Regions from separate parts of the Cylindrospermopsis raciborskii Cr2010 genome, predicted to be linked through region 1. Evidence: predicted binding sites of a transcription regulator. Region 1 holds the regulator's gene; each other region holds the start of a gene.
What was found. The regulator NtcA, encoded in region 1, controls nitrogen genes in cyanobacteria. The targets are predictions, from matches to a motif close to TNTGTANNNNNNNNTACANA.
Positions count from the first base shown of each region.

Region 2: a site for NtcA is predicted at 6,628-6,647, ahead of pirA (arginine synthesis PII-interacting regulator PirA). Genes of this name have one in related genera too.
Region 3: a site for NtcA is predicted at 6,785-6,804, ahead of rpe (ribulose-phosphate 3-epimerase). Genes of this name have one in related genera too.

Region 1 covers NZ_CP065936.1:34,273-45,212, forward strand. Annotated here, with positions in the region: gene C6N34_RS00135 (polyribonucleotide nucleotidyltransferase) at 1-907, shown strand, start outside; gene C6N34_RS00140 (DUF3146 family protein) at 1,104-1,370, shown strand; gene C6N34_RS00145 (pre-16S rRNA-processing nuclease YqgF) at 1,409-1,882, opposite strand; gene C6N34_RS00150 (DUF3084 domain-containing protein) at 1,885-3,375, opposite strand; gene ntcA (global nitrogen regulator NtcA) at 3,660-4,331, opposite strand; gene fabI (enoyl-ACP reductase FabI) at 4,690-5,466, shown strand; gene hisB (imidazoleglycerol-phosphate dehydratase HisB) at 5,565-6,161, shown strand; gene C6N34_RS00170 (ABC transporter ATP-binding protein) at 6,181-7,128, shown strand; gene C6N34_RS00175 (polysaccharide biosynthesis/export family protein) at 7,401-8,834, shown strand; gene C6N34_RS00180 (hypothetical protein) at 8,883-9,788, opposite strand; gene gap (type I glyceraldehyde-3-phosphate dehydrogenase) at 10,155-10,940, shown strand, end outside.
Region 2 covers NZ_CP065936.1:2,335,938-2,346,877, forward strand. Annotated here, with positions in the region: gene hppD (4-hydroxyphenylpyruvate dioxygenase) at 1-812, opposite strand, end outside; gene C6N34_RS10575 (SDR family oxidoreductase) at 1,006-1,734, opposite strand; gene C6N34_RS10580 (hypothetical protein) at 1,827-2,210, opposite strand; gene argS (arginine--tRNA ligase) at 2,241-3,998, opposite strand; gene C6N34_RS10590 (IMS domain-containing protein) at 4,116-6,377, opposite strand; gene pirA (arginine synthesis PII-interacting regulator PirA) at 6,706-6,861, shown strand; gene gatC (Asp-tRNA(Asn)/Glu-tRNA(Gln) amidotransferase subunit GatC) at 6,958-7,248, opposite strand; gene C6N34_RS10605 (photosystem I assembly protein Ycf3) at 7,292-7,813, opposite strand; gene C6N34_RS10610 (UDP-N-acetylmuramoyl-L-alanyl-D-glutamate--2,6-diaminopimelate ligase) at 7,844-9,331, opposite strand; gene C6N34_RS10615 (glutaredoxin family protein) at 9,454-9,780, opposite strand; gene C6N34_RS10620 (pyridoxal phosphate-dependent aminotransferase) at 9,886-10,940, opposite strand, start outside.
Region 3 covers NZ_CP065936.1:3,447,551-3,458,490, reverse strand. Annotated here, with positions in the region: tRNA gene C6N34_RS15655 (tRNA-Pro) at 6-79, opposite strand; gene C6N34_RS15650 (DUF1818 family protein) at 141-506, opposite strand; gene C6N34_RS15645 (DNA-directed RNA polymerase subunit omega) at 518-769, opposite strand; gene C6N34_RS15640 (hypothetical protein) at 944-1,843, shown strand; gene C6N34_RS15635 (extracellular solute-binding protein) at 1,884-3,032, opposite strand; gene C6N34_RS15630 (NADP-dependent isocitrate dehydrogenase) at 3,085-4,509, opposite strand; partial or broken gene C6N34_RS15625 (GUN4 domain-containing protein) at 4,623-5,081, shown strand; gene C6N34_RS15620 (S8 family serine peptidase) at 5,078-6,667, opposite strand; gene rpe (ribulose-phosphate 3-epimerase) at 6,831-7,541, shown strand; gene C6N34_RS15610 (SRPBCC family protein) at 7,571-8,026, opposite strand; gene zds (9,9'-di-cis-zeta-carotene desaturase) at 8,058-9,503, opposite strand; gene C6N34_RS15600 (DUF6930 domain-containing protein) at 9,752-10,940, shown strand, end outside.

The DNA.
Region 1 (10,940 bases):
AGAAAGGGCAATTTTGCCTGTGCTTCCTACCAAAGAGCAATTCCCCTACGTCATTAGGGTGGTCTCGGAAGTTCTTTCTTCCAATGGCTCTACCTCTATGGGATCAGTTTGTGGATCTACCCTAGCTCTCATGGATGCAGGTGTTCCCATTACCAAACCTGTCAGCGGTGCTGCTATGGGTTTGATTAAGGAAGGATCGGAAGTACGGGTACTAACTGATATTCAAGGTATTGAAGACTTTTTAGGCGATATGGACTTTAAAGTGGCCGGTACTGATACGGGCATCACGGCACTACAAATGGACATGAAAATCTCTGGATTGTCTCTAGATGTAATTAAACAAGCCGTGGAGCAAGCCAGGGATGCTCGGTTGCACATTTTGGAGAAGATGTTGCAAACTATAGACAAACCACGAACTGAAACTTCACCTTTTGCACCACGACTAGTCACAATTAAAATTGATCCTGATATGATTGGTTTAGTCATCGGTCCAGGCGGTAAGACCATCAAGGGTATTACGGAAGAGACGGGTGCTAAAATCGACATTGAAGATAGTGGTATTGTGACCATTTCCGCCATAGATGAAGGTAGAGCCAAACGAGCAAAAAGTATAATTCAGGGCATGACCCGCAAGCTCCACGAGGGAGATGTATATGTGGGTCGTGTGACAAGGATTATACCAATTGGGGCCTTTGTGGAATTTTTACCTGGTAAGGAGGGCATGATCCATATTTCCCAGCTGGCCGATTATCGTGTAGGTAAGGTGGAAGATGAAGTAGCTGTTGGTGAGGAGGTAATTGTCAAGGTTCGTGAAATTGATAGCAAGGGGAGAATTAACCTGACACGATTGGGCATTCATCCAGATCAGGCAGCTGCTGCACGAGAAGCCGCAGCAACAAATCGCTAGTTGTATCTAGCTTTGTCCAGAAGGTTTAGTGAAGAAGCGTTCTGGCTCACCCCCGGTGGCTAGGGCTATAGGATTTTAGATTGTAGATTAAGTATAATAAATCACAAATCTAAAATCCGTGATACCTGGGTAATGGGATATTCTCCAGTGATTGTATAATTTTCTTACTCGAAGGAAAATTTACACTTGTTATTCCATGGTCAGCGCTAAACGTTTACCAGAAACTACTGCCCACGTGAGAATCACCCGTCAATCCTGGCAACATGGCTTTCTGGAAGGTGATGTCAGTGCTGGCAATTTTGAATGGCATTTTGAATGGTATTTTCTCCGGGGAGAACTTTCCATTCAACCCTCTCGGGGAAGGGCCTTGATTAGGGATCCCCTGGGACGCTTTTTAGAAAAACAAGATTATCAATTGGAACCAGGAGGAGATTATACTTTTACTATTCGGGCCGAAATATGAACTATAGCCACTACAAGAGGTTGACAAATACTAAAACACTACTGGTCACAAATGGGATGACTAGTAGAGTTTTTGTGGCAAATCCCCAGTTCTTCAAGATAGCGTTCAATTAGGAGAATTGCTACAATATCATCTATAGCCCGTGGTGGTTGACGTAAACCTTTGGGTACGAGATTTGTTAATCCTCTGGGAGGAAACATCTGCCAATAACGGTCTCTTGCAGCTAAGGTAGTGTAACGTTCATCTACTAAGATAATATCCAAACTGGGGTTTAATTCCTGCTCCAGTTGCTGTTTCCAAGTTTTAGCTGTGGTTTGATTTCCCATCACAATTCTGGAAATGGAAAAAGTTGCCCTGAAATCAGAAATATGGGCGATCACCTGTTTAGCTGGCACAACTTCATGATGGTAAAGTTTACGGTCTATTCCCATCACTGCTACACCACATTTGTCACGTCCAGGGTCAAAGCCTAAAATTGTGCACTGTGTTTTTATACCATTTATATTATTCATTTTTAAGTGCTAAAAACAATTTTTCCATTGGATATTGCCACCAGTTTAACTCTTAAAGGACCTGCAGTATAGATATTTTCTGCAGCAACTGCTTTTACTTCCAAAGCTTGTTGAGACTGCTCCAGTTCAGAAAAAAATCGTAAAAAAGTGCCATCTATCTCTATTCTCTCCACAATGCCAGCATTTCGGGCACGGAACTGGGAAGCAGAAATTACTAGATCTAGCCTTTGACGCAGTTGATATGATGTCATACTTTTCATATCCGCAGAGGTTGTAGCCAATACCTGACCAGCAGAAAATACCAGTTGATTGGGCATAGCATCGGCAAAAAATTCTATTTGTTTTTCCCCTCTTACGTAGTTACCAGCAGAAAAAATTCTCACTACATATTCCCTACCATCCTGAATTTGTTTAGTCAGTTGTTCCACCCTTTCTTCACTTATACGTAGTAAGTCTGTGTTATTTTGGTTGGTTCCTGGTTCATTTAATTGAATGCTGGCGTTATTATTAGCTTCCTGAAATATTTGGGTAATGACCTGATTGGCAACGCTAGGTTTATTCACACTAACTACAGCAGATGCTATGACCTGACCACGAACCAAAGCTAATTTACCCAAACGTAGGTCGCGATAAGACTGATAATATTTTTCCAATCTTGCTACCTCTTGTTCTAAATACTGCTGCTGTTTTTCTAGCTCCCCTAGTTGCACTTCTCTACTAGCAATAATTTGTTCTCGTTTCCTAATTTCTAAATTGCGATTTTGAATTAGCCTATCCAAACCAGCAATTTTTCGATCTCGCTGTGCAATAATTGCTTTGCGGTTGAACAATTCTCGATCTCGTTTGGTAACTGCATTTTTAGCCTCATCAATAGCTTGTTGAGCTTGAGCATATAACTGCTGACGTTCACTTCTTAATTCTCCCACTGCCAATCGTAAGGCTTGGCGTTGTTGGTATAAATTTTCCAGTTCACCCAGGGCCTGTCTATACTGAACCACAACCTTACCTAGTTTGCTCTGGGTTCCCCGGAGTTGAGTTTGAGTTTTAATCTGTTTTGTAGTAGTAATGTCAAGTTTAGCTTGTGTAGCTTTTTGTTTACTATTTGCTTCTTGTAAAGACTTATTTGTTTCTATAAGCTGGTTTTTAGCTTCTTCTTGAGCTTTTCTAGCTGCAATTAGTCTATTCTCTATATTAATCTTCTGAGCTTCAGCAGTTTTTAATTGTTCCCGTTTATTTCTGAGATCTTTTTGAATATCTTCTAACTCAAATACACCCTTTCTCAAACCCTCGTCGGCGGCAAATAAAATGGCCAAGGTGGTGGCGGAAATCACACTACCCGTAAAGATAGTGACAATAACCGCCGTTTTCTTGGGACGTAAATTAAACAGAGATAAACGTGCTTTACCTACTTTGGTACCAATGCGATCGCCGAGGGTGGCAATCACACCGCCCAAAATTAAAATTGCTGCTATGAGGATGTACCCAGTGGCCATCTTAATCCTACCGCCAAAAAAGCTTCCATATACACTTTACTACTTTTAACCATGGTCTGTGGAGAAAAAGAATTGGATAGAATAGTAAAGTTTAAATATTGTTTGACAGCCATAGGTATCCATGTCTTGGAGTCATAGAATTGCACCTTATTAAAATTGTTGCACGGTGGACACAGGGGGATATTGGTCCGTAAGAGTAAACACAACTTGCCTGGTGAATTAGACCCCCCAGATTTTTCCGTGAGCTAACTCAAATTATAGCTTATAAGCAAACTTGGTAAACATTAAGTAAACTGCTTGCTTAGTGCGACTGGCTTATGCACAGTGATTTTTTTCTTGTGGATAGAAATCATTTTTTTCTCCCGCAAGTCTCCTAGTAACCTGGTTACAGTCACTCGGGTGGAACCTATTGCTTCTGCGATCGCCTGATGGGATAACTTGAGGTCAACAGTAACCCCGTCAGCACAGGGAACACCAAAGTCGCGACAGAGAATTAGCAGAAAACTGACTAACCGAGAACCCATATCTCGGTGAGCAAGAGTTTCAATCATCATTTCTGTTTGCAGAATCCGCGAGGAGAGGCCTCGCAGCATAAGCATTGACAGTTCTGGATTTTCCTTGAGGGCCTGCTCTACCTGCTCAATTGGCGAAGAGAGCAATTCCACCGCAGTAAAAGCAACTGCATGGTAAAACCTATCTGATTTATTACCTGTTAGTAATGACAAAACACCGAAAACGCTATTTTCCCGTAGCAGGGCCACTGTTATTTCTTCTCCTGCTTCATACACCCTGGAAAGTTTCACAGCACCTCTGAGAAGAAAATAAACTCGTTCGGCCGGATCCCCGGGAAAAAAGATGGTTTTGTTACGTTCAAACGTCTCCACAACAGGGGGAAAAGCCCCCGTTGCCATTTGACGAAAAACATTTGCCAGGGCTTTATCTTGCATTACGATCATCTCCCTTCCCTTACCCAACACCGGAAAAACAAAAACTTAATACCTAAGAATACAACTGAAGAATCAAGAACGCACCGTCAATCTTTCTGTCTTTTACTATACTCAAATTTGCTAGTCTATCTTATTTTGTCGATCATGATACCCAATTTTGGTGATTTTTAACCTAAAATGGTGGATCACCCCTCCCCTGGAGGACAATTTTGGGGTTTTTTCGGTTCAAAATTTGCCAGATCTTTAATAAGTTCTTAAACAATCACCATAAAAAGGTTTATGGGGACAGAGAATTATCAAGATCACATTTAGGATAACATTTAATTTAACAATATTCTCAATAAGATCAATCGCGTTAACAATTTTTATGCTAAACCTGTCCGGTAAGAATGCCCTGGTTACGGGGATTGCCAATAGTCGGTCTATTGCTTGGGGTATTACCCAACAACTACATGCAGCTGGAGCTAATCTGGGAGTTACCTATTTGCCCGATGATAAGGGTAAGTTCGAAAAGAAGGTCTTGGAGTTAGTTGAACCCCTTGAACCTAGTTTATTTCTGCCCTGTAATGTAGAGAATGAGGAACAAATCCAAGCTACTTTTGACGCTATTCAACAAAAATGGGGTAAGCTAGATATTCTCATTCACTGTCTAGCTTTTGCTAACAAAGAGGATTTAAGTGGAGATTTTAGTCAAACTTCTCGCTTAGGATTTAATAAGGCATTAGAAGTTAGCACTTATTCTCTTATTCAGTTAAGTGGAGCAGCTAAACCTTTGATGACAGAAGGTGGTAGTATTCTGACTCTTTCCTATTTGGGCGCAGTGCGCGCTATTCCTAATTATAATGTAATGGGAGTAGCCAAAGCTGGACTAGAAGCTAGTGTGCGTTACTTGGCAGCAGAACTGGGACCCCAAAATATTCGTGTCAATGGTATCTCCGCAGGTCCCATCCGCACTCTGGCTTCCTCTGCTGTAGGTGGTATTTTGGATATGATTCATCACGTTGAGCAAGTGGCTCCCCTTAAACGTACTGTTACTCAATTGGAGGTAGGTAGTGCAGCTGCTTTTTTGTGTAGTGATTTATCTAGTGGAATTACTGGACAAATCCTATATGTAGATGCGGGATATGAAATTATGGGCATGTAACTAGGTTCAATATTAAGCATCACCGACGTTCTACGTCGGTTAGTGTTTGAACTACTTGCTAATGAACTAACAAAAAAATATAAAAATATAAGTTGACAATGAGCAAAGAAAGACTCGCTACGGTTAAACGTGTTACAGGAGAAACAGATGTAACCGTATCCATTAATCTTGATGGTACGGGAATTTGTAAGTCTAATACGGGTATTTATTTTTTGGATCACATGATCCAGCAGATTGCCTCCCATGGTTTATTTGATTTGGATATTCAAGCTACAGGTGACTGGCAAATTGATGACCACCACACCAATGAGGATGTGGGTATTACTTTAGGTCAGGCTCTCCATCAGGCACTTGGTAATAAAAAGGGTATTGCCCGCTTCGGTCATTTCATCGCTCCTTTGGATGAAGCACTGATCCAGGTAGCTTTGGATTTCTCTGGTCGCCCCCATCTCAGTTATGGATTACATATTAGTACGGAAAGGGTAGGAACCTATGATACTCAACTCGTGAGAGAGTTTTTTGTGGCTTTAGTAAATCATAGTCAAATGACTCTACATATTCAGCAACTAGATGGTATTAATTCTCATCATATTATTGAGGCTACCTTTAAGGCTTTTGCTAGAGCAATGCGCATGGCCGTGGAGATCGATCCTCGTCGCGCTCAAACTATTCCTAGTTCTAAGGGCGTGTTATAGTTGATAATAAAATACATTCATGTTTAACAATTCTCCAGCAATCCTTACCTCTCAGGTGAGCAAGGTTTACCGCACAGGATTTTGGTCGCACCACAAGATTATATCTCTCCACAACTGCTCCCTAGAAGTCTATCCAGGAGAAACTTTTGGCCTTTTGGGACCTAATGGTGCAGGAAAAACTACTTTGTTAAAAATTTTACTGGGAATAAGTCGTCCTTCTAGTGGTAAAGGATTTTTGTTGGGGAAACCACTAGGCGATCGCTCGGTCAAACAGTTTATTGGTTATTTACCAGAAAACCCCTATTTTTACGATTATCTGACTGGATACGAGTTGTTAGAGTTGACTGGGGAGATCTTCCGAATTTCCTCCCGTGTGCAACGACAACGGATAGTTCATCTGTTAGAATTAGTCGGGTTATCCCAAAATCAAGCTCGCAAACAAAGGATTGGTTCCTATTCTAAGGGAATGGTTCAGCGAATTGGTTTAGCCCAGGCGTTAATCAATGATCCAAAAGTGCTGTTTTTGGATGAGCCTATGTCTGGACTTGATCCCTTAGCACAAAATCAAATGCGAGAAATTATCCTTTCGCTTAAATCTGCAGGCAAAACCATCTTTTTTAACAGTCATATGTTAGGGTATGTAGAACAGATTTGCGATCGCATTGGCATATTAAATCAAGGGGAAATAATTTGTAGTGGATCCCTGAGTGAATTATTAGGGGAAGAGAAAGGCTACTATATCAGGGGTAAAGGAGGGGATAAAGAGATATTACAAAAAAGATTGGGAGAGATACAATTTGAACGGGAAGCTATATGGCATGGCATCTTAAAAGAAGATTTATATGATTTTCTTGCCAGTTTGCGGTTAATGGGTGGGAAAGTGATTAAAATAAGCTTATGTCGTCAGTCCTTGGAGGATTTTTTTATTCAACAGTTATCCCCGTTACCAACCCAATCAAAACTTTAACCTAACCTTACCCAAAACTAATAGTTTGGACAAGTTACTCCCGGATAATGAAGCTTGTGGATGAAAATAAATGAAAACAATGCTATTGGGAACTTACACAGCTAACTATAGTCAGGACTTAGGTATAGAGCCAGAATGCTTACCCGACTCTCATTTTTAGCCATCAAACTTGTCTATAGCGTTCTTTCCAAGCTATATTTCCAAATTTTTTCAGCTGTTATAATTTCTAAACCTTACTATTACAAATGCCAAGCACAAACTCTCAGGTAAAAATGGTTAGCAAAAACTTCTGGAAACCTATTATCCATTCAAGCACAGCCCTAATCTTACTGACCACCCTTAATACAGCCTGGCCATTGGTCAGTTTAGCTCAATCAAAACCCCAGCCAAAAGTAAATTCTGCCACTTCTAGTCTATTCACCGATTACCTATTAGGTGGTGGAGATCGGATTCGTGTGAACGTTTTTGAGGCGCCAGAATACACCGGGGAATATCAAATCCCACCTGGGGGAGAAATCAACATGCCATTAATTGGCAGCATTCCCGTTTCTGGACTAACAACCCAACAAGCAGCAGACGAAATAGCCAGAAGATATGCTCGGTTTCTTAAACGCCCTTTAATTTCAGTAAACTTGTTAGCTCCCCGTCCCATCAACGTTTTTGTTGCTGGAGAAGTGACACGACCTGGATCTTATAGCTTGAGTTTACAAGGAACAGGAGGTAACAATCCTGGTGTACAATATCCCACAGTATTAGCCGCCCTAACCACAGCAGAGGGAGTAACACTAGCAGCGGATGTGACCAAGGTACAACTACGACGTCAGGTGGGACGTTCGGGAGAACAGGTGATAAGTCTCGACCTGAAACAAATTACCCAAACAGGAAGAATACCCATAGACATAACTCTCAGAGATGGAGACACCATATTTGTCCCCACTGCAACAGATTTTAATGTAGCTGAGGCCCGCAACTTATTTGCAGCCAGCTACGCTGCTAGTAGAACAGCACCGCGCAGGGTAGCCATTACTGGTCAAGTTTACCGTCCTGGTTCCTACTTGGTTGCTGCAGGGGGTGGAAACGACAGTGGTGGTTTACCCACAGTAATGCGAGCCATTCAGTTATCGGGAGGAATCACATCCCAAGCTGACGTGCGCAACATTAAGGTTCGTCGTCCTACCAGAACTGACAAGGAACAAACCCTAAACATCAATTTGTGGGAACTGTTGCAAAGCGGAGACTTAAATCAGGATGTGGTGGTACAAGACGGTGACACTATTATTGTTCCCACAGCAACACAAGTAAACACAGCAGAGGTAACCCAGTTGGCCACTACCACCCTATCGCCCGCAACAATCAAGGTGGGGGTAGTTGGGGAGGTAAAAAGACCAGGGGTTACTGAGCTTCAGCCTAACAGTTCTTTAAACCAAGCTTTGTTAGCAGCTGGTGGATTCAATGATGCTAGGGCAAGTAGTAGTTCAGTGGACTTGGTTCGTCTTAATCCCAACGGTACAGTTACTAAACGAGCAGTAAAGGTTGACTTTTCTAAAGGGATAAATGAGGAGACCAACCCTATTCTGCGCAATAATGACGTTATAGTGGTGAATCGTTCAGTTTTGGCTAGGACGGGAGATACTTTAGGTGCAGTTACTGCTCCCCTAGCTCCCGTATTTAGCATCATTAGTCTATTCCGACTACTGGGATTTTAGCAGTGGGGGGGGGAGATCCATAATCCCTCCCACCATCTGTAAACATCATTAAAACTGGTAGGAGAGTCCTAGAGATAGTACGGGATAAATATTTAACCATTTCAGGTCATTTTCTAGTTGTTGTCTTTCTTTCTCAACATCAGCTTGAATTTGGTTCCGGATCTCAGGGGTTGCAGCACCTCCAAATTGAGGTGCTAAATTAACTTTAGGGGATCCCGTAAACATGACACCTAAGTTGGCGGAAAAACTCCAACGGTTACCAGGTTTAACTGCATTTCCCCAACCAATTCCCAGATATGGGGCCACACTATTAGGAAAGGAAACTTTAGCTTTAACTGATCCTAACTGGTCTGAGGTGTATTCTTGGTCGCCTATTTGTATTTTTTGATTACTGTTGGATTTGCCAGTTCCTTCTATATTGTTGTCTTGGAATACTAGACCTCCCGTTAAACGAAAACCTGAGTTTTTCCAAGGGTGGTAGTCTACCAAAGTGGAGACACTGAACAAATTGAGTTTAGCATCATAATCAATCCCGGACTCGCTGATGTTAGCATTAGTACCAAACCCCCTAACTCCCAATTTGGCATTGAGATTGGGTGTGATTGATTTGGTTACCGTTGCACCAATACCAAGAGTGCTAATTTCAGGAGTAACTCCCCAACCACTGGTTGTTGGGCCAGTTTGGGTTGTTTCTTGGGTGGGTTGAGGAGGTTGTGGTGTTACCGGTTGTGTGGGAACACAACGGGAATTCAAAGGGTAGACTTTACAAAATTCTTCCAAATTAATTGGTGTTTCCGCTAACAAATCGGCAGCTTGGTAAGAAAAAGTACCTGGTTGTAGGGTCACCACCTGTGCCAATACTGTCTGACTGGTGGAGGTTACAATAGCCAACCCGCTGGTTAATGTCAATACTGATGTAGCTAGACCTGTTAATTTATCTATCTTAATATTCATGTTAATCCCCCACACCATGTTTTTAATTTAATGCAATAACCTAACTCATTTTTAGTTCCCTGTCAATCTAAAAGTTACTGAAAATTATTATCGGTATCCTGATTCAGACCTGCCTAAGTATAAGTGGGTGGGTGGAATTAAATATAATATGAACGTAGGATGGGTTGAGGAACGAAAGCCATCCTACAAATAATTGTGCCTCCCTACTTAGTGGAGATAGTGAACATACATTAAACATTAAAATATATAATCGAAATTCGCCATATCAGTCTTCCCACTGTAACAATCAGCTAAGTTAGAAGAGAACTAACCTGAAGAGTTCTCCATGGCTAAAGCTATAAATATCTACAAACAGGAGGTTAAATCTTGCCTAAGTTAAAGATTGCCATTAATGGTTTCGGACGTATTGGCCGTCTGGTACTCCGTGCTGGTATTAATAATCCTAATATTGAGTTTGTGGGAATTAATGATTTGGTTCCCCCAGACAATCTGGCCTATCTTTTAAAGTACGACTCTACCCATGGTAAATTAAAAAACCAAATAGAAGCCAGGGAAGATGGCATGGTCATTGATGGTCATTTCATCCCTTGCGTTTCCGTGAGGAATCCCGCTGAACTACCTTGGGGTAAATTGGACGTGGATTATGTTGTAGAATCTACAGGACTGTTTACGGATTTTACCGGAGCGGAAAATCACTTACAAGCGGGCGCTAAACGAGTGGTGATTTCTGCTCCCACAAAAGATCCTCAAAAGGTGAAAACAATCGTGGTTGGTGTTAACCATGAATCCTACAATCCCAATGAGGATTTCATCGTCTCTAATGCTAGTTGTACTACAAATTGTTTGGCCCCAATTGCTAAAGTAATTAATGACAACTTTGGGTTAGCAGAGGGACTGATGACCACAGTTCATGCTATGACTGCTACCCAACCTACAGTGGACGGACCCAGCAAAAAAGACTGGCGCGGTGGTAGGGGAGCTGCTCAAAATATTATTCCCTCTTCTACCGGTGCTGCTAAAGCAGTGGCCCTAGTTTTACCAGAATTGAAGGGTAAGTTAACGGGAATGGCTTTTAGGGTGCCCACACCGGATGTGTCCGTAGTGGATTTAACCTTCAAAACTGTGCAGGCTACTTCTTACAAGGATATTTGT
Region 2 (10,940 bases), 1.5 Mb from region 1:
GACAAAACAGATTGGAACCGCTGATCTAGTTGTGAGTAATAACTTTGAGGTATGGAAAGAAAGGTGACACCAGCAGCACGAAAGCGGGCGATCGCCTGGACAATATTTGTGGTACTTAGGGCGATGTGTTGCACACCGGAACCACGATTGAAATGTAAAAACTCCTGGATTTGAGAATTATTAGATGTTGGTTGATTTATAGGTAATTTAACTTTTCCATTACCGGAGATCATGACTTGACTATTTAGTCCTGAAATTCCTGTGTGGATATTAAAACTTTGTTGGGGTTTAAATTCCAAAATATTTTCATACCATGTAGCTGCGGTTGCCAAATCTCCAGATTCCACATTTAACACTACATGGTCCACATCGAGAAAACTATCCTGGTGGATAATTAATCTCCTGGTTGACTCAATTAATGAATGAGTTAAATTTCCCCAACCTTTTATTTGGCAACATTTACCAAATTGAGTTTTTTGAATAGGTTTTAAAAGTATGCCACCATGACTAATCACCCTTGCTATAACTGTTTCTATATCCTCTACAAGAAAAGCTACGTCTGCTACACCAGGGGGATGATGACATAAAAAATTTGTTACAGGACTAGTTTCCAATAATGGCGAAGAAATTAAAAAACAAACATTACCACTTCTCACCACTTGGGTATCAGTATCACGCAATTTTTGGTGATTTATCAAATCGAAAAAAGTTCCCCTGTGGGGAACTTGTTGAAAACCTAAATTGTTGACAAACCAATCTCGCCACCTGTGGGCATTTTCTACATAAAAGTGAACATGATCAATTTGCATCATATTAGTTTTTATTGATTAAAGACTTTTGCTTAGCATGGAATTATGTAAGTAGGTGGGTGGAATTAAATATAAGATGAACGTAGGTTGGGTTGAAGTATGAAACCCGACGCCCACATGGGTCTAGTCACTCGACCCATCCTACAAATAATTGTGGCTCCCCACTTAATAGCACCTAAGTTTGTCAAGAATCCCCCTAGAAAAATAAATGACTATCAGGTTGAATATTAATTTCCATTGGTACTGCTTGAGGTTCTAATGATAAAGCATAAAAAATTGCATTGGCTGCGGTTTCACAACTTAACATTTTTGTTCTATCTACCTTCATGCTGACATGATCCCAAAAAGGAGAATCTATCCCACCAAAATAAAACAATGTAAACTTGACACCAAATCGCTTTAATTCTTCCGCCATGGACTTGCTAAATCCCACCACACCAAATTTGGAAGCAGAGTAAGCCGCTGCCATGGGCATTGAATGTTTACCTAATATACCTACTACATTACAAATATGACCAAATTTACGTTTTTGCATTTCCTTGGCAGCTGCTTGACAAGTATAGAAACAACCCTTCAAGTTCAAATCCAGAATTCGATTTAACTCCTCCGGTTGTATGTTATTATATGCTTTAAGAATTCCTAGTCCTGCTGCATTGACCAAAACATCAATTTTACCAAAATTGGCTATGGTTGTTTGTATTAGTGCTTCGACCTGTTCTGGTTGAGTAATATCCGTTGGTACTACCAGTGATTCCGATGATAAATCGCTCACCAGGTTTTGTAACCTTATCCCATCCCTACTAGATAGGACCAACCTTGCTCCAGTAGATGCTAATTTACGGGTTAAAGCTGAACCAATACCACCAGTAGCACCAACGATGACTATAACTTGATCCTTGAGTCGATTCTGAACTTGATCCTGCATGAGAGTTATGGCGACGTTAAACTACTCAGGGTAGTATAACATGAGATATGGTTTCCACTCAACTATTCAGTTAGAGTTCAGTAAAGATCCAGTTAAAGTTTAATCCCTATTTGTCCGTTAAATCCCCGAATGGAATTATATCCCGCTCCGATAAAAATGTGTTTACTTGTTTCCACGTGGACGCCACCGGAAAGAGACACTTCCTTGTTAGTTGAATAATAACCAACTCCGACGTATGGAGATATAAATGGCAGATTAATAAACTTGAGAAGGTCAGCACCGGTAACACCATCTTTACCAGTCCCCACTTCTAAACCAAAACCAAAAACCTTGACACCCCCCGCGTAGGTGATGGTGCTATCCCTAGATCCCACTGCTACCCAAGGTTCGGGAATGAGTTGTGCTGATGCTGGATAGGGGTTGAATAATAGTAACCCCAGGGATGTAATGAGCGTTTTGATAACCAATGGTTTCATTTTTCTCTGTGTATAGACATTTTAGAGTTTTTAGATTCTTTCAATCACCTTAATTCCTAGTAAATTCAGTCCCAGTCGCAGGGTTTTTGCTGTTAGGTAGCATAACATCAATCTGGAAGTTCTAATTGGGTCTTCTGCTTTAAGCACTGGACACCTGTCATAGAACTTATTAAATTTTTCGCTGAGATTATACAAATAATCACATAGACGATTGGGCAATAAATCCTGCTCTACCTGGTAAAGAATCTCATCTAATTGTAATAAATTCTTGGCTAGGGCTAACTCTGTCTCTTCTTGAAGAATAATTTTGGCATCGGGAGCCAAATTTTCAAAGTCAATTTTACCTTCTCGACTAATACCCTGAGTTCGCACATAAGCATATAGCATATATGGTGCTGTATTGCCTTTTAAAGAAAGCATCTTATCATAACTAAAAACATAGCTACTGGTACGATTTTGACTCAAGTCTGCATATTTTACCGCGCTTATTCCAACTGTTTGAGCCACGTTCTGGATAAATTCCGGGGTTTCTTGTCTACCTTCTTGTTGTAATCTAGCTTCTAAATCTGTGCGAGCGCGGAAAACTGCTTCATCCAATAGGTCTTTTAATCTTACCGTGTCTCCAGAACGGGTTTTGAATTTTTTGCCATCTTCACCCAAGACTAACCCAAAGGGAATGTGAACCAATTCTACATCAGCGGGTATCCACCCAGCTTTTTGAGCAACTTGAAAAAATTGGGCAAAGTGATTTGCTTGTCCCGCATCGGTGACGTAAATTATCCTTTTAGCTTGATCTTCCCGAATACGGTAAAGTAATGCTGCTAAATCTGTTGTCGCGTAGTTATAACCACCATCTGATTTCTGTACGATTAATGGTAGTGCTTCCCCTTCTCTATTGGTAAATCCTTCCAGGAAAACGCATTTTGCTCCTTGATTTTCTTCTACGAGTCCTGCTGTTTCTAAATCCTCCACTATTTTTGATAGAAAGGGATTATAAAATGATTCTCCTCTTTCAATTATTTTAATATCTAACAGGTCGTAAATTGTCTGAAATTCTTTACGTGATTGTGCACACAATAACTTCCATGCATGAGTTGTATCTTCTGCTCCCGCTTGTAGTTTAACTACCTCTTGACGTGCTCTTTCTTGAAAAGTTGCATCTGCATCAAATCTCTGCTTGGCTTGACGATAAAAACTGACTAAATCTCCTATATTTAGAACATTGGCAGTGGTAAGCGCTTGTGGATACACCTCACGTAAATAGGCAATTAACATGCCAAATTGTGTCCCCCAATCACCTACATGATTTAGTCTTAATACCTGATGACCACGAAACTCTAAAATTCTGGCAATACAATCACCAATAATGGTGGAACGCAAATGTCCAACGTGCATTTCTTTAGCTATGTTTGGACTGGAAAAATCAACTATCTGCTTTTCAGGTTGATCCACTCTAGTAACTCCTAAACGGGGATCTGTTTTAATGGCATTCAGTTGTGATTCTAAATAGGATGTTTGTAATTTTAGATTAATGAATCCAGGTCCAGCAATTTCTGGTACTTCACACATATCTGATACGTCTAATTCCTCTACTATGGATGTAGCAATAGCCCTGGGCTGCATTCCCAATTTTTTACTCAGGGATAATGCCACATTGGCCTGAAAATCACCAAATTTAGGATTACTTGCTGCTACTAAAATGGGATCTACCTGCATATAATCTTCCCCAAATCTAGCCACTAATGCTTGCTGTAGTTTCAGTTTCAGTTTTTGTTGTGTAGCGTTCATATTTTAATTAAGTCTATTGGTGTGGAAAACTCTAAAACCCGGTTGATTTTGGTTCACTGCTGTCTAACTATTTTAACGGATGGCTAACCTTTACAATCCTCGCTCACAATTTTATCTTTAGGATTTCACTATGGTCATATTGCGGATGCGCCAAGAGTTTTGCTGGCGGTTCAAATCATATCTAACTCGCAATGCTTCTCGACCAGATGTCTGGCGATTTCCCCCTCGGTAAAAATCGGTGATTTCTTTAACCGTAGCTTCCACTAACGCATTGTTCGAGGTATTTCCCTCCTGACGAACAAGTTCTATTTTCACTTCATGTTTATACTTACGATGGCGCTTTGTAGCCATATCCTGTTTAACTATAGATTGCCATTGGGATAGGGCTGGATCTATTAAAATCTTGTCTAATCTTTTGATCTCATGATTGGGACCCATCGCTGCTGCTTTCGTCGATAACCAGGTTTCAATTAGTGTTTGAGCGATCGCCTTTGTGAGTTGTCCGGATGGTGGTGCTGGTTGAGGCGAGAGTGTAGGTATAACAACGGTTGGTTGATTCAACTGTACCACAAGTTTTCCTCCCTGTAAATTTGGCTGGTCTACCATTGTACTGTTTAACCTCCCCCAAATCGCAGGTATTAAAACCCACAGCCCTAATATGCCCCCTATTAGAAAAAATATATTTAATCGGGTTAAATCAGGAAATTTACGAGTGAAATTTTGTCTATACTTATTATGTGAACGATTATGTGAAGGTTTCTCTTCTACCTGTTCTTCTTGAATACCAGTTGAACCTCGTCTACGATGTTTATATTTACTAGATTGGTTTGTTCCCTCCTGTGCAAGGAAACCATGAGAGTTGTGACTATATCCTGAGATCTTCCACTGTTTTCCCCTCTCCTGTGGATGCGCAGTGGAAATTTGAGAAGCTACCTCCATCTTAGGTTCCTTCCATTCCTCTAGGTCTTGGGAGGAACTCACAATAGGTAGGTGTTCATCTTCTCTAAAGCTAGTATGGGGAATGCCAATCCCTGATAGTGAACCAACCTGACTGTTGACTGTCCTTACTTCCTCGGTTGTATATGGATCTGCTGGTAATTGCTCTAAGTATGCTTGTACCTGTTTGTCAGCAAAATAATCTTTTAAGGAAGCTTGCTGTTTACCTAAGTCTCGAAAATGGGGAAATACCTCTTGATCTAACCACTGCTCGCAGTACAAACACAGTCCCGGTAACAAATCTGGTGAATCCTGAGACTGCTGTCTAATTATGGTCAATTGTTCATATTCCCGACTTAGTTCTAAAACACGGGTTGCTTCTTCCGTTTGTCCCAGTAGTAAAGCACACAAAGCTTGTTCTAGATGTACATCTTGACGTTTAGCTAAAGGAAGCAAAATTTGCTTGGCTTGACGAATCAAAGCTGGTTGCCTTTGGCAAAATCCTTTAGCGATTAGTGCGTAAACAAATAAGTAGGTTGCTACGGTAGAAGGTCTTTTACTTTCAGATTCAAAAAGTTTATGTTGTTCCGATACCGTTAAGTGGTGTCGTAGCTGTTGAATAAACCGGAGAAAATCGTCCACATTCAAACCTGTTTGATCATTCCCCACGCCATCAATGCCACCTCTTTGGTCGAGAATATTTTGTAGCAATTCCCAACCTTGATGACGATCCTTAGTCCGCTCCATCGGTAGAGCCAATAGATCCAAAATTCTATAAGGTCTGAGCCTGCATACGTCCGCTGCAATTTCCCCTTGCACACTAGTAAACATTCCCTCCCGCAGGAGCAGTTCCTCTCCTGTTTCTAGGGATATGGCAGCGTTCTCATAATTGCTTTGTTGCCATTGTTCCCTTCCTAATTCCAGACAAGACAAAGCAACCGTTAGAATAACGTCTGGCAATTCATCAGCATTGGTTAACGTACGCCTTTGAGAGTGACGATCAGACTTACCTGGGACCCTATTCGTCAAGTATGGCTGACCTAATCTTAGTACCAACTCATATTCACCCAACTCTTGAAGTAGTACTAAGGCACCAACTAAGTTTTCTTTGGCAACGTCTATAGTTAGGGGTTGAGGATTATGATTTTGGTTACCTGTTTCCCCATTGTCCTCGGATGCTATCTCTATTTTTGTCTGATCGTATGCGTATGCTAGATATGCTTGATCGTATTTACTACGCTCTCTCGGATCTGAGAGAACCATGTAGGCTTGTTCCAGGATTCGCTTGCGAGCAGCTATTGCCAAGGTAGAATATTCCCGTTGTGGCAGTTGTAAAATGCGATCATTATAGGCCTGACGGAGTTGCTCCTCGGTTGCAGCCAATGGGAGTCCTAAGATTCGGTAATAATCGAGCGCGATTTGCACAGCTTGCTTCCCCTGCACCGTGTTTAATCCCCATTCTAGAGATATTTAACCTGGACTATTTCCACACAATATTGTACCAAAAAGCCGTCTCTAACATAGAGGACTACTTAATTTTACGACAACTATTTCTAGTAAGCAAGGCCAGTTTAACCGCCCAGCACCTAAATTTTATTCTTCGGGTGAGAAACTGCTCTCAATCCAAGAATGCTCCGCAACATTTCTTTACCTTATATATCTTGACCCCCAGTTTCAGATATTATATTATTTTTCTGTAATGTAGGTTACGGAATGTTGGGTTTGAGCGGTTAAAATCTACTGTCCGAATTGAAGACAAGAGGTCACATAAATGATTAATTCTAGATCACAAGCAGCTAAAAAGGCTGAACAAGTACACAGACAAAATATACTCAAAAATCTTGAGCACCGACTGGAAGCAGCAAGAACAAAAGGTGACGAGAGTCTAATTCGCCAATTAGAAGCCGAGCAGGCTTCTTATCAGTAGACTTAAACTGTTCTAGTCTTTTTAAAAACAATAAAATCGCCGTTGGTACTTCCTGTCCTAGTTCAGGTTATGTCCTTCGGCAATTTTTTTAGGTCTTTACTCCCCATTGAGGATTTTGGGAACTTTGAAAAAGTCACCCTCCTGTTGGGGAGCACTTCTAAGTATGGCCTCTCTGTCCAGGTAGGGTTGTAGTTTGTCTTCCCTAGTCACATTGCTCAAGTCAATGGCCCTGGTGGTAGGAGGGACGTTGCTAACATCAAGTTCCCCCAGTTGTTCTACATACTCCAAAATTCTTCCCAGCTGGAATGTGAATTGTTCCTCCTCCTCTGCTGTTAATTCTAGCCGAGCTAGGTTGGCTACTTTACGGACCTGTTCGCGATCAATCATGTTTTAGCAATAAATAATTGGTTATTTAAAATTTGGTTATTGGTTAAAAGAATACATCAATTTGCGATCGCCCGGTAGTTTTCAACCAGTTTTGGGCTTCAATGTAGTTATTAGGGGCCAGACGAATTGCCCGGATCCAATAGTCTGCGGCCTGGTCAAATAGTGCTTCTCCACCATCGTTGTCACCTTCTTCCTTTGCTTTTTCGCCCTTGTAGTGATAGATCACAGCGATGTTATTTAAGGCCTGAGGTAACCGAGGATTCAAATCAATGGCTTTATGATAGAAATCCAGAGCTTGATCATGGTCTCCATTGCTGGCATATATCAGCCCCATGTTGTACAAGATAAAACTTTTATCATTTGTATCTTCTTCTAAAGATAGAGCCTCTTCGTAATATTCTAGTGCTTCGGCATATTCCCCTTCAGCCTGTGCTGACATGCCATCTCGATAGTAAACAAAAGCCTCTTTAGCCTTTTTATTAGTTGGCAGAAGTTTCAGGATTAAATCTGCCATAACGGTAAAAGACTTGTCAACAAAATTATCGTTTTTCTGTGTTCTTGGCATATTTACCCCTAAAGTAACATCATTGCAAATTTAGCTATTCTGAGCTGCTCTTAAATGTAAGGCATCACGAGCTTGTTCTCTATCATCAAAATGGATTTTTTCCGTCCCGAGAATTTGATAATCTTCGTGACCTTTACCTGCTAATAATACACCATCACCTGGTTGAGCTTCCAGTATAGCAGTATGAATAGCTCTAGCGCGATCGCCAATTACCAGTCTTGACACATCCTCGGGCATACCCGTCAGGATATCTTCTAATATTGCATCTGGGTTTTCAGTGCGTGGATTATCAGAGGTTACCACGACCACATCTGCCAAATCCGCTGCAATTCTACCCATTTTTGGACGTTTTGTTTTATCCCTATCCCCTCCACAGCCAAAGACGCAAATCATTCTTCCCGGTATAAATGGACGAGCCGCTTTAAGTAAATTCTCCAAACTATCAGGTGTATGAGCATAATCCACAATAACGCTAATATCCTGGTGAGGATTGATTTGAATTCGTTCCATTCTGCCAGGGACACCTGGAAAATTAGGTATATAATCTACCACAGTTTCCAAATCCAACCCCAGATGTAGAACCGCAGCTACAGCTGCCAAAAGATTTTCTAAGTTATACTGTCCCACCAGGGGGGAGCTAAAAGGGGAATTACCCTCGGGAGTATGTAAAATACCGCTGACACCATGAGGTTGATAATTCAGATCACTCACCCAGAAATCGGCACTAGTATTATTAATGCTGTATGTCCAAAGCTGCTGTTTATCCAAACCAATAGTTAAACGTTGTCCATAGTGATCATCAATATTAATAACTGCTCTTCCTTGAAGATAGTCAGGAGTAAATAACAAAGCCTTAGCTCGAAAATAATCTTCCATATCCTGGTGATAATCAAGATGATCTTGAGTAAGATTGGTAAATACAGAAACCTCAAAGGGACAGCCAAAAACCCTATCTTGGACTAGGGAGTGGGAACTAACCTCCATAATCCCCAACTGACAACCAGCATCAACAGCTTGAGCCAGATTGTGCTGTAAGTCAATTGCAAAGGGAGTGGTATGGTTAGCAACTTGAGAAAACCCAGGCCATCGAGTATAAAGAGTACCGAGTAAAGCCGCTGGCAAATTAGCTTGATTGAGAAAATACTCAATTAAATGGGTAGTAGTAGTTTTGCCATTAGTCCCAGTTACGCCAACGATTTGCAGTTTTTCCGCTGGATAGCCATAAAAAGCTGCACAAACCTGGGCACAGACCTTATTAAGACTGGTAGCAGTGATTACGAGAGCATCTGAGGTAGGGGGAGTTTTGGATGCTGCTTGTGGGGAGATAATGGCCGCAACCGCACCAGCAGCTAAAGCACTAGGCCAGAACTCGCCTCCATCAACCCTGGTTCCAGGTATGCCAATAAATAAATCCCCCTCACCACAAGCGTGGGAATTGGTTTTGACCCCCCGAACTTCCACATCTTTACCCTGGTATTCCACGCCATCAATAACAGCCAATAATTCTCTTAAATTCATTATCTCATACCTCATCGCGAAAAGATCTGGCAGATGTCTTGTGTCTATTTTGCACGATTTTAACCACAGTACCTAACGAATTGGCAACTGGCAATTCCATCTTCTGTGTTTTATTGGAATATTCATCTCTCCTGATCTGCTAAGATCAACAACTTACTAGCCGTGGTTAATAGCAAGTTCTCTAATTGCTGAACACTTGCACGGGGAGAAGGACGGGGCACAGATTGCAAATACTCTGTTTCTCCACGCCATAGAAACAACACGGGAATTTCATACTGATAGGCGGCAAACCAATCTTCACGGGTGGTAATATCACGCACTTCTAAAGTAAAACTGATATTAGCATCTTTATTACTACTTTTACTATTGTGATGGGTTATTTGTTCTAACTTTTCTATTAATCCCTCACAAAGATGACAACCAGGTTTACCATACAGGATAATTTGCATTATGTGAATCATATTAGTAAGATGTATTAATTTATAGCTTTAGCCAGCGCTCAGGAAAGGGTTTATCCCTTACCCGGTGCAGGTGGCTACAGCTATATTGTAAAACTAGGAGAGGGAGCGAACAAACTTGTCTAGTCTTTCCACTCCTTTCTTAATTGTAGTCATATCTGTAGCATAAGAAAACCGGATGTTGTTATCAGCTCCGAAAGCTATCCCTGGAATAACAGCAACTTGATGGGATTCTAATAAAGCATCGCAAAACTCCAGAGACCTTAAACCGGTTTTACTGATGTCGGGAAATAAATAAAAAGCCCCATCAGGTCGCGCACAAGTCAACCCAGGAATAGAGTTGATGCCGTCATACATAACCTGACGACGTTGAGCAAAAGCTTGACGCATTTCCTCTACACAGTCTTGTGAACCTTCCAGAGCAGCGATCGCACCATATTGAGCAAAAGTACAGACATTAGAAGTACTATGTCCTTGAATAGTAGTAGCAGCTTTAATAATTTCCAAGGGTCCTGCCAAATAACCTAAACGCCAACCAGTCATGGAATAACCCTTAGCAAAGCCATTACTAATTAAAGTCTTGGAAAAAATTTCCTCACCTAGGGAGCCAATACTAACATGTTGTGAGCCATCATAGAGAATCTTTTCGTAAATTTCATCAGAAACCACAAAAATATCCGCCTCCACAATCACCTGAGCTAGATCTCGAATTTCTTCTAATGTGTACACCATCCCGGTGGGGTTAGAAGGGGAATTAAGGACAAATAACTTAGTTTTTGAGGTAATAGCTTGTTTGAGCTGTTGGGCACTAATTTTATAGCCATTATCAGCATAGGTTGGTACAATTACTGACCTACCACCTGCTAAAGTAACCATTTCTGGATAACTCAACCAATAGGGTGCGGGGATAATTACCTCATCTCCTGGTTCAATTAATGCCATCATGAGATTATACAAGGAATGTTTACCCCCATTAGTAACCAAGACGTTGTCTGGTTTATAGGCTAAACCATTATCGCTTTTTAGCTTGTTAGCAATAGCTTCTCGTAGCTTTGGCTCACCAGCGGCAGCACCATATTTGGTTTTGCCTTCTTTTAAAGCCTTTATAGCTGCATCTCTAACATGGGCTGGAGTATCAAAATCCGGCTCTC
Region 3 (10,940 bases), 340 kb from region 1:
TGGAATCGGAGCGGCGGGATTCGAACCCACGACCTCCACTACCCCAAAGTGGCGCGCTACCAAGCTGCGCTACGCCCCGTTAACTAAATTAAATCACTTTCCTTAATATATCAAAGGTGAGAAAAAAAAGCAAGGGGTTTTCAAAAAACTTTCAGAGTTGCCACGGCCTTGACTAACTCTTGGACAGCATGGTCACTCAAGTATCCTTGAACCGATCTTCCATTAGTCAGGATAAATCGCATGCTATACAGATGAGCATCTCCTTCTACTTCCATCCACACTAGATCGGATTCAGCTTCACAGGTAATTTTTTCTTCATCCATGAGTTCCGATGTCAAAACCCTGATGGTCTCCACTAGTTGGGTTAGTAAACGGCAAAAATGTTCCAGCTCTAGTTGGGTTAGTTCGACGGCCCAATCGTCACTTCCTACCAGACCATTAAATTGGGTAGAGTCTGGTTTCCAACCTATTTGCCAACCAGTTCCCCGTTTAACTACCTTTTCCATTTTCCGTAGTATTACAGCCAATCACTAGGTAACTCACCAATAATTTCTGGCTGAGTTAACTCATCAGACATTTCAATGATTGCTCTAAGCACCGGTTTCATAATGCTATCTTCGTTATTCTCAAAGTCTTCATAACGGCGACGTTTAGCACGATTAGCCACCTGCACAGTGATTCTATAACGATTTGATGCGGCGTTAATCAAATCCTCTGAGCGCTGCATAACTTGAGATTGGGTGGTCTCGAACCTGGAACGTTTGAGCATAGTTGTTTTGGGTTGAATTTTTGACGTTCGATTCACTTACTCACCAAATACTAGCACAATTATCAAAAAACGACTAAACCCACAAGATAATTGTTGGATAATTTTAATGAATTTTTTGAACACTTGTGATACCCTATTTGTGTTACAATCCTTACTTGAACCTAGGAAAAGATCATGAACGAGCTAACAAAGTCCGATCTCAGGGAACGCTTAGGCAACATAGATCAGATCCGCGACATACTAATTGGACCTCATTTGAGAGAGTATAATAACCGTCTAGAACAGCTGGAACGTGGTTTGGCATCGGTTCAGTATGAATTGCGCAATCGAGGTGAGGAAACTCGTCAAACAATCTTAGTGGAGTTAAACGCTACTGCTGATCTATTAGAAAAAAAGATTCGCAATCTAATTATTAAGGATGAGGAGGAGAAATTTAACCTCAATCAGCAAATAGATAATATTAACAAGCGCATTCTCACGGCCACCCAGGAACTACAAGATTCCGTAACAGCTGAATTAGACGAACTAGCGGAAAATGCCGATAAGCGGTTTAAATCAATACAGACAAAAGACGAGGAGGAAAAGCTAGAAATTCGTCAGCAGATTGAGCTAGTGAACAAAAGGCTAGGGGGTAACATTGAAACGGTGAAGGAAACATTTCAACAGCAGACGAAGACCTTGCAGGAAAATTTGCAGGCCACTCGGAGTAAGTTGCAGGATGAAATCACCGAGCTACGTGCCCAAACCATTGAGGAGTTGGAAAGGTACTCCTCCATATTAACTCAAGAGAAGGTTTCTAAGGATGATATGGCGGAATTGCTGTTCGAGCTAGGTCTAAGACTCCAAGGAAAGGAATTTGTTCCCGAGCTCCAGCAGGTTGCCAATTTCACAGAAGAGCTGCAAACAATTATAACTGAGTCCCCAGACCAATCTGCAACGGACTTGATACCTGAAAATCCCCCAGAAGTAACGTCAGAATCAAAACCCACGGTTTCTAGTTCTTCCCCACGCCCTAAGGTAGAAGGTTCTACTCCCCGTCGGACTAGAACCAGTCGTCTTAAGGGAGGTAATTAGCTAGGTGGGTGGTGAGAATTCGGCTAGCATCAGAGATTGTTTAGCCAGTTTTCATTTTTAAAAACAATTCCTCGTACTGGTTTATACTTTCTAAGGATAAGGGTTTTAAGAACTCGCATTTTTCTAGTAATTCCTGCTCAATTAGGAGTAAGTTTTGTATGGAATCACTTATACCCTGAACCTTAGAAGTATTGATAAAAGTAGGGGTGTTGGTTTTACCCAACATCACAATTTGTCCAGCAATGTCTGGTTGCCAACAAAAGTCAATCCATTGTGATATTAAATTATCTGTTTCCTCAGTCATTAGTGTATTTGCTGGTTGCACCCATAAATCTGCCCAAATTGCTGTTCCTGACTGGGGTATAACTGCTCTCAATTGGGGATAACGACTTAAAATAGGGATAATGTCATTTGACCAACCTACTGCTAACCATGTGTCTCCAGTAATTAGGGGTTCTAGATAGTTAGTGGAGTCATAGAATTTCACCTGCTGATTTAAACTCTCCAGTTCTATGTTTAAGTTGGGAATTTCTAGTAGATTTACTGTGTTGTAAGATCTGCCCAGTTTCTTTAAAACCAATCCAATCACCTCTCTGGGGTGATTGGGTAAAGAAATTCGAGAGCGCAAATCACTTCGCCATAAGTCACTCCAATCTCGTGGTTGCCAATTAAGGGTCTGTAACTGTTTCTGATTATATACAAGCACCGTATTTCCCCAACGATAAGGTGCGCCCCATACTTTACCTTGAGAATCCCAATTACCCTGATCATCCCGTTTCACCAACTGCTGCCATTTTTCCTGTAAGGATGACCATTGTTTACTTTTTTTTATTGGTAAGGGTCGAATTAATTTCTGCTCAATAGCTGGTTTTAACCAATAGTCTCCCAAGGTTACTAGGTCACAATGGGGTGATTTTTTCTCTCCCGGACTTTTATCTCTTGTTTCTCGCCAAGTTTGTAACTGTTTAAACAAATCATATATCTGATTTTTTGGTACGAAACTTAGTTTGACATGGGGGAGTGTTTTATCTGATTGTAATCTTTTGTTAAATTGATTGACCACATAGCCTGGTATAGAATCCTTTAAAAGCAATACCTGGAATTCTGATTGATTTTTCCCGTTACATCCTATGAGTGTTTGACCAAGCAGAATTCCACCCACATTAAATAGAAAATTCCTTCGTTTCATTTTGTTTCCCCAATTCCTGTCCCCATTTTTGCATACCAATACCAATATGATATCAGCAGTTGAATTGTTGAATAATTGTGTCAGCAAATTCAGAGCATTTTAGTGGTTCCACTGGAGGTTCCATTAGCCGTGCTAGGTCATAAGTGACTTTACCATCAGCTATGGAAGCACCTAGCCCTCTTTTGATTAAATCCGCTGCTTCCTGCCATCCCATGTATTCTAGCATCATCACTCCTGAGAGGATAACAGAACCAGGATTAATTTTGTCTAATCCTGCATGTTTTGGTGCTGTGCCATGGGTAGCTTCAAAAATGGCACAGGAGTCTCCAATGTTTGCTCCTGGACCCATTCCTAAACCACCGACAATGGCCGCAGCAGCATCGGATAAATAATCTCCGTTTAAGTTCATCGTGGCTAAAATAGAATACTCATCTGGCCGTGTCTGAATCTGCTGAAAAATGCTGTCAGCAATCCGATCATTTACCATGACTTTATCTTTCCATTGTCCATCCCCGTGGGTAGACCATATTGAATTGATTACTGTTTCTACTTCTTTGACAATTTGTGCTTTTTTCTCTGGTGTCAAATTGTCAAATCCCGGGTCAATCATTCTGGCATTTTCTTCCAGGGAAATTTGGGGATTTTTCTCCTTATTGCCTAAAATCCATGATTCCCTTTCTGTAACACACTCTGCGCGAAATTCCTGGGTCGCTAACTCATAACCCCAATCTCTAAACGCTCCCTCGGTGTATTTCATTATATTCCCTTTATGCACCAAGGTTACCTGTTGTTTTTCTTTGGGTAGTTGTAAAGCATGCTTTAGGGCACGTCTCACCAGTCTTTGGGAACCACTCCTACTAATCGGTTTGATTCCTATTCCCGCATCCAGGGGAATCTGTTTTTTGCCATGCTCTGGTGTCGCTGGTATGAGATCTTTGTTCAGGATGTTGATCAATCGCTCTCCTATTTCACTACCTTGCTTCCATTCTATCCCCAAGTAAATATCTTCCGTATTTTCCCTATAAACAATTACATCTAGTTTATCTGGACTTTTATGGGGAGAAGGAGTTCCCGCATAGTAACGACAGGGACGCACACAGGCATATAAATCAAATATTTGACGCAATGCCACGTTCAACGAACGAATTCCACCACCTATGGGGGTAGTGAGTGGACCTTTAATGGCAATACCATATTCCTTAATAGCTGTAAGAGTATCCTGAGGTAAGTACTGGTAGGTTCCATATAAATCGCATGCTTCATCTCCAGCATAGACCTTGAACCAACTAATCTTTCTTTTGCCATTGTAAGCCTTAGCCACTGCTGCATCTAGCACTTTCTCCGTAGCTGGCCAAATATCTATACCTGTTCCATCACCGCGAATAAAAGGGACAATGGGATTATCCGGAACTATGGGTTCCCCGTTCTGGAAGGTGATTTTTTCGCCGGTCGGGGGAGGGGTAATTTTTTCGTACATGGTTAACACATTCCAAAATAAGGTGAAGCTAATTTAACGCAGGAACCCATTTGTTTTGGTAATTTCATGATAGCATGAATCCATCAACGGTAAACCTTAAAAGTATGGAGTCCCAAGGAATTCTACCCCTCAAATCGGCCTGTGGTATTAGTTATGATTCTTTGGCGCAGTTGCTCGTCAAGCAAGATTTTCAGGCTGCTGACCTATTGACAATTCAACAAATGTGTGAAGTGGCGGGAACCCAAGCAGTGCGCAGAAAATGGTTATATTTCACTGAAGTGGAAAATTTTCCCATCCAGGATCTGCAAACTATTAATAGTCTTTGGTTGGCTCACTCCCAAGGCAAATTTGGTTTTTCTGTGCAGCGGGAACTTTGGTTGGGAGTAGGTAGAAATTGGGATAGGTTATGGCCTAAAATCGGCTGGAAGCAGGGTGAAAAATGGACTCGCTATCCCCATGAGTTTACCTGGGATTTGACCGCCCCTAGGGGTCATTTACCCCTATCTAACCAACTACGGGGGGTGCGAGTTATGGCCTCTCTCCTATCTCACCCCGCATGGACTTCTTCTTAGTTTTCTCCAACTGTCCACCAAGCTAGGGCGTAGTCTTGTTTTGATCGGTTAACTTGGTTTTTAAAATCTACGCGTACCTTATACTTACCACCTTCACGGATGCTGCAAAAAATATGCTCCACGTTGTCAATTTGACTTGTGGAAGAGCAATTGGAAATTTTTATGTTCTTTTCATCGTCTTTTAAGAGGTAAATATCTAAGTTATTTATTCCTTTGTCTATAAATGTTTCGTCCGTATCATATAATTGGTTTTGGTTGGTATCCTCTAGTTCTACTAGTCTGTCCCAGGTCAAGGTAATAGCTACAAAACTATCTTTTTTTAAGGGTTTTCCCAGGCTATAGTCTATTGATGAGTTGGCACTAATCCTATGATAATCCCAACCAATGGTTGGTACTTCATTACCGGGCCCCCATTGTCCCCACATAAATTGTTGGTAAGCACGAAAAACATTTAAATGACCTGAACCCATTTGGGGATCCAAGGGAATTCCCGGATTTTGATAGGCCTGGGAAACTAGCCAATCTCTATTTTGTTTATCTACTAATGTCCTGGTCATTCCCAGTCTTAGTCCATTACCATTATCTAGGATTTTCTCCGCTGAGTTTAATAGTACGGCTTTCATGACTTGATGTCTCCTGGCATCAATTCTCCAATTTACAGCCTGCTTTCTTATTTGTCTATCAGCAAATTCTTGTAACAGACCTATGGCAGCCGTTACCTGGGGCGCTGCAAAACTTGAACCAGTAGATTTATTTAATTTACCATCCGGGTTAATTAACGGAATATTTGTCCCGGGCGCTACTAAACCTACAGAACTACGCCCATCAATGTTAAATTCCTTCCCTAATAGGCGATCGCTCACTTCTTGGTTATTTCCTGCTAAATTAGAAACATGGAGTTTATCAAAAATTCCTCTCCTTGCTGATGAAAAGGCCACGTTAATGGCGTTAAAATTGTCCGTAGGAATAGAAATTCCTCCTTTACCCTGATTTCCAGCAATTACATAGGTTACATCATGCACTCGACTTGACCAGTCAACACACAAAGTTAGTAGAGCTTTACCATCTAACACCGGTTCTGGTCTAGGATCGCGATTAAGGGGTTCGCCAAAACTAAAATTAATGGCTCGTACATCCCCACCATTTTGAAGGGCAACATGTTGTGCTGACAAGCACTCCTCTGATTGACCTAAGTTACGGCTAAATCCAACAGCAGAGGAGTATAATCTTGCTTGAGGTGCCACTCCTGGAAGAGACTTGTCTTGACTAGTCATCACTCCAGCTACATTGTAGGCGTGAGTATCAACACCAAAATTAGACTGAGCGGGTGCATTCAGTGAAAATACGGCAGTTGGGGTAACGGCGCGGTTTTTAGATACGGCTTTATCCAAGCCAAATAAACCGGGACGGCCGATTTCTACCTGACCCAGGGCAATTTTACGACCGGTTAATTTATAGGGTGGTTGGTGTAAAATCAGAGCATTAATACCATTAGTTCCCAGAAAACTGCTAGATTGGAAAGATGCAAGTGCTGGTATACCTAGTGAGTAAATACCCAACACGCATACAATCAAAGTTTTCTTCATAGCTTTCAATAACCCATAATCGTGTTCACACTTACACACTACAGTAGGAATGAAGAAGTTCTACTTTTCGCCAAGGAAAAAATTCCCAATTTGTAATTGAAAGGAATTGCACCATATTCTGTTACCATACTTACAGACGAAGACGATAAAAAACCCACTAGCCATGACTCAAAACCGATCTCAAAAGCCCATAGTTATTGCTCCATCCATCCTATCAGCAAACTTTAGTCGTTTAGGCGAAGACATTCGTGCGGTAGATGCAGCAGGAGCAGATTGGATTCACGTTGATGTAATGGATGGACGTTTTGTTCCCAATATTACCATTGGTCCTCTGGTTGTGGAGGCGATTCGTCCAGTTACAACCAAACCCCTGGATGTCCACTTGATGATTGTGGAACCAGAAAAATATGTAGAAGGCTTTGCTAAAGCTGGTGCGGATATTATTTCCGTCCATGCTGAGCATAATGCTTCACCTCATCTGCATCGGACTTTAGGACAAATCAAGGAGCTAGGTAAACAAGCCGGGGTTGTGCTCAATCCTGGGACACCTTTACAACTAATCGAGTATGTACTAGAACTGTGTGATTTAGTGCTGATCATGAGTGTTAACCCTGGTTTTGGTGGACAAAGTTTTATTCCTAGCGTGGTGCCCAAAATTCGTCAATTGCGTCAGATGTGTGATGAAAAGGGTTTGGATCCTTGGATTGAGGTTGATGGTGGTTTAAAAGCTAATAATACTTGGCAGGTATTAGAAGCTGGAGCTAATGCCATTGTAGCAGGTTCAGCTGTATTTAATGCTCCTGACTATGCTCAAGCCATTGAAAATATTCGTCATAGCAAACGTCCTGTCAAGGAACTGGCCGTTTCTCTATAACGATTTGCCATCAAAGGGGATATGGTCAATTATCTAGTTGTGTCTGGTTGTAAATCAACGGCATACTGTTTGAATCTTTCTAAGTCTGCTTGGAGTGTTGATTCCACCACCCGACCTAAAAACAAATTGTCCATCAACTTACCAAGGATTCCTGGTATAGCGTAGGCGACCGTCATCTTGACAATACTACCCTCTTGATGGCGGTCATAAAAGCGAATAGCTCCCTGATTTGGTAGGCCATCAACCGATTCCCACTGAATAATTTGCTGGGAGGTAATTCGGAGGATGCGGGATTTCCAGGTGAATTCCAGACCGCCCGTGCTCAGTTTCCAAAGGGAGATGGTGGGGTCATCGGTGGAGATATTCACCGAATCAATCCATTTCATCCATTTGGGCATTTGTTGTAAATCAGACCACAATTCCCATACTAGTTCTATGGGAACTGGAACTTCTATCTGTACACTATGCTCTAACCAGTCAGCCATGGGATTTGAGTTTTGTTTGAGACTTTACATCTTAAATTTTAGACTGCCCAGATGCTAAAATTGCCTTAGCTGCTCGTTTACCGGAAATAGTCGCCCCCTCCATACTATCAATATAGTCTTGTTGCGTATAACTACCAGCTAGGAAAAAATTGCCCACAGGTGTTTTCTGATCCGGACGGTATGGATCCATCCCTGGTGCTTCTCTGTAGAGAGATTGGGCCAACTTAACTACACTGTACCAGGTCATGTTTAACTCCCTAGAAGAAGGAAACAACTCATGAACTTGCTTGAGTACATGGTGAGCGATCGCCTCATTGCTTTGTTTAATGAAGGGATCACCAGGTGTGAGAACCAGCTGCATGAGGGAACCTTGTCCGGGGCGATAATAATCTGCGGGACTGGTTAGGGCCAAATCAGCAAAACAGGAGAAGTCAGCATCAGCGGTATATAATAAATTATCTATACCGACAGCTTGATGGAGCTGGTGACGTTTTTGAGAGTCTTGTAGTTCTGTGACCCATCCATCGAACCGGAGTTGCACAGTAGCAACGGGTACTGCGTCTAATTTGTAAATATTGTCAAATTCTGACCACTTGCGCCAGGATGGGGGAAGTACGCGCTGAATTCCTGGCACATCACAAGCAAAAACATAAGCATCTGCTGTGATTAGTTCTTCCTGCTCACCCTGAGCGACCAATATACCCGTAACCTCAGCTTGGGAGTCAGACTCGGTAAATTTAATTTCTCGCACTTGACGACGGGTGTGAATTTTGGTTCCCCTATCCGTCAAATAATTAACAATAGGTTGATGTAAATATTCTTGAGGTGAACCTTCCAGCATGCGTAGAATAGAGGCTTCGGTTTTAGCTGCAAAGAACTGGAAAATTGTCAACATGCAACGGGCAGAAATATGGTCACAATCGATAAAACCCAAAGCATAAGCAATAGGATTCCACATCCGTTTGATGCTCCCTTTACTCCCTCCATGACTGTAAAACCACTCAGAAAAGCTAATCTTATCCAGATTGCGGATATCCTTCATAGCTCCTTCAAAGTCAATTAGACCTCGAACGATAGGACTAGTGCCCAGAGCAAGAGCATTTTGTAACTTATCTTGTAATGAAAGTTGGGAAGTGGTAAAAAATGCCTTTAATCCATTAAAAGGCGCACCAGTAATAAATCGAAAGTCCAAAGCTCCCGTATTTCCACCCTTATTGACAAATACGTGAGTATGTTCCTTGAGACGTAAATTATTGCCTGCTCCCACCTTTGCCATCAGCTCAAATAGATTGTAGTAGCATCCAAAAAACACATGCAGTCCCATTTCTATGTGATTGCCATCAGCATCCACCCAACTGCTGACCTTACCACCGACAAACGGGCGAGCTTCAAAAATTTCCACCTCCCAACCCGCATCAGCTAAATCTACAGCAGTAGCTAATCCAGCCAATCCTGCTCCTACAATTACAACACGCATTCCCAAAAAATTCCTTTATTGCTTAGACCCAGTTATCAGTTTCCTTTATTTACAAATTGTAACTTGAATTGAGGTCAAAAATTTGCGAAGCTATAGCAAGCACTGCATCTAAGAATTTTTATTCTAAAATAAAGTTGTTAGGTCTATTCAGACAAATTTTTTTCATGTTTTGCCACTTACGGGAACAAGCTAAAACTCATTTAAACCTAACATATTTAAACTCACTAAGCTAATACTGAAATAATTTTATGACCGGTTTTAGTCCATCCACTATTCGTAGATTAAAGAAGTTGACCCAAGTACCCTGTGTATGGGAAGGAGATCGCCGTACACTTTTGTCACCAGTGGTCAGTGAAGAATTTGAATTACCAGCTGGGGAGTGCATTCTCTGGGTGGATGGTTCGGAGGGAGTGATTAGAAGTATGGAGGTAATAGGCTCAGTACAAGGAAGGGAAGCCATGGTACGTACTCTAATACAGGCGATGGAACATCCGCAAGGTGGAGATAAACGTGCCAGACCGCAAAAAATCCTCGTACGGGACAGAGAAGTTCAATTTTACCTGCGGGGGATTTTACAGGATTTGGACATTACAGTTGATTATTCACCGGAACTACCACTGATTGATCAAATTTTCCAGTCCTTTGGCGAAGCGATGGAAAGTTATGTGCCCCCTTTACCCCCAAAATACGCAGAAGACCTTACAAAGAAGGCTTACAAAATTTGGGAAATGGCCCCATGGGAATTCGTTCATCCAAATAAGATTATTTCCATAGAAATTAATAAATGGGATATAGAAAAACTCTATGTCTCAATTATGGGAGGTGCTAATTATACTTTATTGTTCTACCGTTCTGCGGAATCTCTGACAAGATTCTGGACAGATTTTTACCAGTCCTATGAAGAATCTGAGGACGATTCTTTGGAATCGGCTTTTCTCCAGCAGGATTGCCTATTTCTTACTTTTGATTCCATAGATGAGGATGATGAAGACTTGGACACAGAAGATGAAGATGATATAGATATAGGGTATTTACCATCCTCAGAAATTGAGCCCAATTTTGGCACCATCCATCCTCTGGAAGGATTAAGCCCCATTCTATACGAAGAAGAAGCGCAGATTATGTATGTTGCACTCGAAAGCGTCATCCGTTTTCTGCGTGACCATAAACGTCCCCTGTCCCAAAAGGATTTCCCAGTAATTACCCGACGCTATCGCATTTCTGTACCTGATTGTGATCAAGGCAATCAAAATGTATCTGTCAATATTTGTACTATGCCAGAAATATATTCACAGTTACATGGGATTGAAGATGCCAATTTAGTGGAAGGTGATTTCGAGCAGATAGATCAATTGCGGGATGACTTAATACCGAACGGTTGTTTACTGTCTATCGGAACCATAACCTGGAACAGCTTAACTTCCCTACCTCCTACCA